Solidesulfovibrio magneticus RS-1: one gene and its partner. The protein of the gene in region 1 interacts with the protein of each later gene in a pairwise test. Links are inferred from orthologs where the notes say so. Each region holds a gene or a part of one and is shown on either strand. Other genes may lie near its edges.

Region 1 (3,103 bases):
GAAATGCAACAGCTTGGATTGACGACCTGGCATGAGGAAAAAGCCCGGTCCATGGGCCTGGAAACAAACGGCATCGCCCGGGTGTCGGCCGTGGATCGTGGCCTGTACCGGGTCTGGGACCGGGCCGGCGAGACGGCGGCGGTCCTGGCCGGCCGGCTGGCCCATGAGGCCGGCTGCGGCGAGGATCTGCCCTGCGTCGGCGATTTCGTGGCCGTGCGCGGCCAGGATGGCCTGCGGGTCATCGAGACCGTGCTGCCGCGCCGCACGGTGCTGCGGCGCAAGGCCGCCGGCCCGGGCACGGACAGCCAGCTCATCGCGGCCGGCGTGGATCTGGCGTTTGTCGTTCAGGCCAGCCGCTACGACTACAACCCCCGGCGGCTGGAACGCTACCTGGCCATGGCTGCGGCCGGCGGCGTCGTGGTCACGGTGCTGCTCGCCAAGGCCGATCTGGCCTCGCCCGGGGAATTGGCCGTGCAGATGTCCAGGCTTGAGGAAACGGCCCGGGCGCCGGTCCTGGCCGTCAGCGCGGCCACCGGCGAAGGCCTCGATGCCCTGGCCGGGCTGCTCGTTCCGGGCCTGACCTGCTGCCTGCTCGGTTCGTCCGGGGTGGGCAAGACCACCCTGGTCAACCGGCTGCTTGGCCGGGAGGCCTTTGCCGTGCGGGAGACCAGCGGCACGGGGGAGGGCGTGCATACGACCACCCGCCGTCAGATGGTCCGGCTGGAAGGCGGGGCGCTGCTCATCGACACGCCGGGGATGCGCGAACTGGGCCTTCTTGGCGACGACGAGGGCCGCCTTGGCGGCTACGGCGACATCGAGGCTCTGGCCCGGGACTGCCGGTTCGCCGATTGTCGCCACGAGGGCGAACCGGGCTGCGCCGTGCGGGCGGCCGTGAAAGCGGGTGGGCTTGAGGCTTCGCGGCTGGAGTCCTGGAACCGTCTTGGCCGGGAGGCGGCGTTTAACGCCATGACCCTGGGGCAGCGGCGGCAAAAGGACAAGGCCTTTGGCCGGATGGTCAAATCGATCAAGAAGGATCTGCGGGGCTGACCCGCCCGGGCCGGGGACATCCCGCGCCCGCGTCATCGTCGCGGCCAGGCCGAGGAATGCTCCTCGGCCTGGCCGTTTGGCGTTTGGCGCTACAATTCCACCTTCACATGGGAGGCGGCGGCGATGGCCTTGGCCTTGGCCTCCTCCACGTCCCGGCCCAGGGCCAGGGCCACGCCCAGGCGGCGCGTGCCGTGGAGCTCGGGCTTGCCGAAAAGCTTGATGGCCGTGTCGGGCTGGGCCAGGGCGGCCGGATCAATGGCGAAACGCGGCGAGGTGGAATCGCCTTCGCCCAGGATAACCCGGGAGGCGGCCGGGCCGTAGAGGCGGATGGCCGGGATGGGCAGCCCCAGGATGGCCCGCACGTGCAGGGCGAATTCCGAAAGGTCCTGGGAAATGAGCGTCACCATGCCGGTGTCGTGGGGCCGGGGCGAGACTTCCGAGAAGATGACCGCGTCGCCCTTGATGAAAAGCTCCACGCCGAAGATGCCGCGCCCGCCCAGAGCCTCGGTGACGGCCCCGGCCATGGCCTGGGCCTTGGCCAGGGCGGACTGGCTCATGGGATGGGGCTGCCAGGACTCGCGGTAGTCGCCCTTTTCCTGGCGATGGCCGATGGGGGCGCAAAAGCTCGTGCCGCCGGCGTGGCGGACGGTGAGCAGCGTGATTTCGTAGTCGAAATCGACAAAACCCTCGACAATGACCCGCCCGGCCCCGGCCCGGCCGGCCGTCTGGGCGTAGTCCCAGGAGGCCTCGGCCGAGGCGGCGTCCCGGGCCACGCTTTGGCCCTTGCCCGAAGACGACATCACGGGCTTGACCACGCAGGGAAAACCCACGGCGTCGCAGGCGGCCAGGAACTCTTCCCGGGTGTCGGCGAAACGGTAGGGCGAGGTGACAAGGCCCAACTCCTCGGCGGCCAGGCGGCGGATGCCCTCGCGGTCCATGGTCAGTCGGGCGGCCCGGGCCGTGGGCACCACCGGATAGCCTTCGGCTTCGAGCTTGATGAGCTCCTCGGTGGCGATGGCCTCGATCTCGGGCACGATATAGTCGGGCTTTTCGGCCTCGATGATGGAGCGAAGGGCCGGCGCGTCGAGCATGCTGACCACGTGGCGGCGATGGGCCACCTGCATGGCTGGGGCGTTGGGGTAGCGGTCCACGGCGATGACCTCGACGCCCAGGCGCTGGGCTTCGATGGCCACTTCCTTGCCGAGTTCGCCGGAACCGAGCAGCAATATTTTGGTCGCGGACGCGGTGAGCGGCGTGCCGATGGTGGTCATGGGGGCCTCCTGAAGTGGGGAATGTCGGGCGGCGACAACGTATAAGGGCGGCGCGGCCAGGACAAGGGGGCAGCAGCGTCTTTGCGCCAAAAAAGGCCGCCTTGCTTCAGTTTGCGCAGCTTTCGGCCGCGGCCTGATCGCGTCCGGCGGCCTTGGCCCGGTAGAGTTGTTCGTCGGCCCGGGCCAGGAGCTCAAGGGGCGAGCCGCCCGGCAGGCAACGCACCGTGGCCGCGCCGCAACTGATGGTGACGCGGCAGGCCGTGGGCGAGGCCTCGTGGGGAATGTCCAGGGCGGCCACGGCCTGGCGCAGGCGCTCGGCCATGGCTGCGGCCGACGGCGCGTCGGTCTCGGCCAGGATGCAGGCGAACTCCTCGCCGCCGTAGCGGGCGACCAGATCGCCGGCCCGGGTGACGTTTTGGCGCAGCACCCCGGCCACCTGACGCAGGCAGGCGTCGCCATGAAGGTGGCCGTAGCGGTCGTTAAAGGCCTTGAAGTGGTCGATGTCGATAAGGACAAGGGACAACGACGCGCCGCCTCGGGCATGGCGGCGGTATTCCCGGGCCAGGGCCTCGTCGAAGCGGCGGCGGTTGGCGATGCCGGTCAGCCCGTCGAGCAGGCTTTGCTCGGCCAGGCGCTTGTTGGATGCCGTCAGGGCCGTCTCGGTCCTCTTGCGGGCGTCGATGTCGATGATGACGGAAAACGCGCCGGCGTAATGGCCGGCGGCGTCCAGCACGGCCCGGGCCGAAACCTGCACCCATTTTCGGCCGCCGTCCTTGCGCAGCAGG
Region 2 (3,311 bases), 1.5 Mb from region 1 along the record:
ATGACGTCGTGGTCCTCGCCCTTGCGGTCCCGGGCCATGGCCAGGCCCAGGGCCGCGGAAATGGACGTACTCGAGTGGCCGACGCCGAAATGGTCAAAGGGGCTTTCGGCCGGACGCGGAAAGCCGCTGACGCCGCCCATGGTGCGCAGGGTATGGAACTCTTCCTGGCGGCCGGTGAGGATCTTGTAGGCATAGGCCTGATGCCCCACGTCCCAGACGAGCTTGTCGTGCCCGGGATCGAAGGCGGCAAGGAGCGCCAGCGTCAACTCCACGACGCCCAGCGACGGGGCCAGATGACCGCCGTTCATGGACACCGTGCCGATGATGACCTGCCGGATTTCCTCGGCCAGCACGGTGCGTTCCTCGGCGGAAAGCCCCGCCACGTCGTGGGGATGCTTGATGCGGGTCAGGATGCGCAGGGCCGCGTCGCTCATTGCCGTCATGTGGTCGTATCCTTGTGGTTCGCGCCGGAAAGCCGATCGGCGCGCCCTGGGGTCTCGTTATCAAGGCGCGGGCAGGCGCCCGGGCTACCATTTGTCGCGATGCACGCGGTCGGCCCGATAACGATCCACCGGGGCCGGGGTCTCGGCCGGATGGCCGATGACAAGCAGGGCCATGGCCGTCACTGTATCGGGCAGGGACAACAGCTTGCCAAAGGCCTCTACCCGCTCGGGCAGCGGATAAATGCCGGTCCAGACCGCGCCCAGGCCCAGGGCGTGGGAGGCCAGCAGCATGTTCTCGGCACAGGCCGAACAGTCCTGCACCCAATAGCCGCCGCACTTGTCCAGGGAAATGTCGCCAGCAACCAAGATGGAGACCGGAGCGTTCTTGGCATAGGCGGCGTAGGGGTTGATGCCGCCGATTTTTTCCAACACGGCCTTGTCGCGGATGACCACGAACTGCCAGGGCTGCTCGTTACAGGCCGAAGGGGCCTGCATGCCGCAGCGAAGAATGGTCTCCACTGCCGCGTCGTCCACCGGGTCAGGTTTGAAGGCCCGGACACTGCGCCGGGTCTTGATGGCAGCCAGGCAATCCATGCCGCCCCCTCCCGGCCCGCCCTGGGCCATGGCCCGGCCAGGCAAAAACACCGTCGGAATCAGGCCGGCCAGAAGGCCAAGTACCGTCCGCCTCGCCACCCCTATCTTGTCGCGCGACATGTGGTGTTCCCCTTCCCCGATCTGCAAAACCGGGAGCTATTGCACCCGGACCACGATATAGCGGGCCAGGTCCCGTAAAAACTCAGCCGCTTCACCGGCATAGGGCTCAATGGCGGCAATGGCGGCGGCCACGCGTTCCTCGGCCAGCCGCCGGCTTTCGTCAAGGCCGATCATGGAAGGATAGGTGTTTTTGCCCTGCTCCCGGTCGCTACCCACGGGTTTGCCCAGGGTCGCGGCGTCGCCGATCTCATCAAGGATGTCGTCAACGATCTGGAAGGCCGCGCCCACGGCCTCGCCGTATTCCCGGGCCCGGGCCACGCCCTCCTCGCCCGCGCCGGCCAATATCGCGCCGCACACGCAGGAAGCGGTCAAAAGCGCGCCGGTTTTCAGGGCCTGCATCCGGGCCAGCTCGGCCAGGGTCACGCCTTCCCGGGCGGTGTAGTCCATATCGAGGACCTGGCCGCCCACCATGCCGGCCGCCCCAGCCGCCTTGGCCGCCTCGGCCAGGGCCGGCAACACCAGCTCGGCCGCTACTCCCGGCCAGACCCGGCCCATGCAGCCGAAGGCTTCGGTCAAAAGCGCGTCCCCGGCCAGGATGGCCCCGGCCTCGCCAAAAACTTTGTGGTTGGACGGCCGACCCCGGCGCAGGTCGTCGTCGTCCATGGCCGGCAGGTCGTCATGGATGAGCGAATAGGTGTGGATGATCTCGAAGCCGGCGGCAAAGGGCATGACCCTGGCCCGATCGGCGTCAAAAAGCTCGGCGAAAACGAGACACAGGACCGGGCGCAGCCGCTTGCCGCCGGCCAACAACGAATATTCCATGGCGGCCAGCAGATTCTCCGGCACGCCGCGCTCGCGCATCCGCGCGCCGAAGCGCTCGCGGAGATACACTTCCACCTCGCCGGCCATCACGGCCAACCGTTCCTTCACCGTCACGACTCCTCCCCGGCCGGCCCGCCGTCGCGAGCGGCCTCGTCATCGGCAACGTCAAACGGGACCACAGCGCCGTCCTCGCCGGCCAGACTGATTTCCAGCCGGGCCGCCTCCAGGCGCTTGCGGCACGAGGCCACAAGTCCCATGCCCTCTTTATACAGCGCCACGCCCTTTTCCAGGGGCACGTCCCCGGCTTCCAGGGCGACGGCTATGCGCTCCAGGCGCGCCAGCGCCTTTTCAAAGCTTTCTTCCTTCACGCTCACGGCTGTTCTCCGTCGTCGGGTCCGTCCTGGGACACCACGGCCCGGACGCGGCCTTCATACACCATGACGTCGAGCTTGTCGCCGGGCCGCACGTCGCCCTCCCGGCGCAGGAACTTGCCGGTGCGAAGGACAGTGGTCAAGCTGTAGCCCCGGGCCAGGGGCGCGGCCGGGTCCAGGCCGGCCAGCCGCATGGCGGCCACGTCGAGCCGGCCTTGACGGTCGGCGAGATAAAGCCGCATGCCAGCCGTGATCCGCTCCTTGCGTCGGGTCAAGGCGTCGTCTCGGGCGTCCAGGCTTTGACGGTCAAAGCGCCGGGCCAGACGCGCTTCCAGGTTGTCGAGCCGCCGCGACAGGCCGTCCAGCCGGGCGGCGGCCGCCCGGAGCAGACGCTTTTCGCCGACGACAAAAGCATCTTCCAGGCGCGCAAGCCGCCGGGCCGGGGAGAGCCAGGAAAGTCCCCGGGCCAGGGCAGCAAGCTCACGTTCCCGCAAGGAAACAAGGCTCCCGATCTGGCGGCGAAGCGACATCTCGGCGTCGTCCAGGCGCTGGGCCAGCATCCCGCGCTCGGGCCACAACAGCTGGGCGGCATGGGAGGGCGTGGCCGCGCGCACGTCGGCCACCATGTCGGCGATGGTCACGTCCACCTCATGGCCGACGCCGACGAGCACCGGCAATGGCGCAGCATAAATCGCCTTGGCCACCTCTTCGGTATTAAAGGCCCACAAATCCTCCAGCGATCCGCCGCCGCGAATGAGCACCAACACCTCGGCCCAGTCGTCGGCCACGGCTCGCAGCATGGCCCGCACGATGCCGGCCGGGGCGGCCTCGCCCTGGACCAGGGTCGGATAGACACGCACTTGCGCGCCGTGCCCGCGCTCCCGGCCAATGCGGATGAAATCGCGCACGGCCGCGCCTGTCGGGGCGGTCACCACCGCCACTCGCGTCGGATGGGGCGGCA

What was found.
Region 2: the proteins of purT (region 1) and DMR_RS11625 interact in binary tests that used the Escherichia coli proteins (3 or more experiments, as listed by UniProt). The link is inferred for Solidesulfovibrio magneticus RS-1 from one-to-one orthologs.

What each region holds. Positions count from the first base shown.
Region 1 is NC_012796.1:4,240,741-4,243,843, reverse strand. Bases 228-3,019 are described here. They hold purT (formate-dependent phosphoribosylglycinamide formyltransferase), read right to left. Parts: upstream 2,319-3,019; coding sequence 1,137-2,318; downstream 228-1,136. Other genes in these bases: rsgA (ribosome small subunit-dependent GTPase A), read left to right, coding at 228-1,047. Also shown: more of rsgA, read left to right, coding at 1-227. UniProt on the Escherichia coli protein: Involved in the de novo purine biosynthesis. Catalyzes the transfer of formate to 5-phospho-ribosyl-glycinamide (GAR), producing 5-phospho-ribosyl-N-formylglycinamide (FGAR). Formate is provided by PurU via hydrolysis of 10-formyl-tetrahydrofolate.
Region 2 is NC_012796.1:2,719,080-2,722,390, forward strand. Bases 144-3,143 are described here. They hold DMR_RS11625 (polyprenyl synthetase family protein), read right to left. Parts: upstream 2,094-3,143; coding sequence 1,194-2,093; downstream 144-1,193. Other genes in these bases: dxs (1-deoxy-D-xylulose-5-phosphate synthase), read right to left, coding at 144-443; DMR_RS11620 (nitroreductase family protein), read right to left, coding at 528-1,157; xseB (exodeoxyribonuclease VII small subunit), read right to left, coding at 2,090-2,353; xseA (exodeoxyribonuclease VII large subunit), read right to left, coding at 2,350-3,143. In the rest of the region: more of dxs, read right to left, coding at 1-143; more of xseA, read right to left, coding at 3,144-3,311.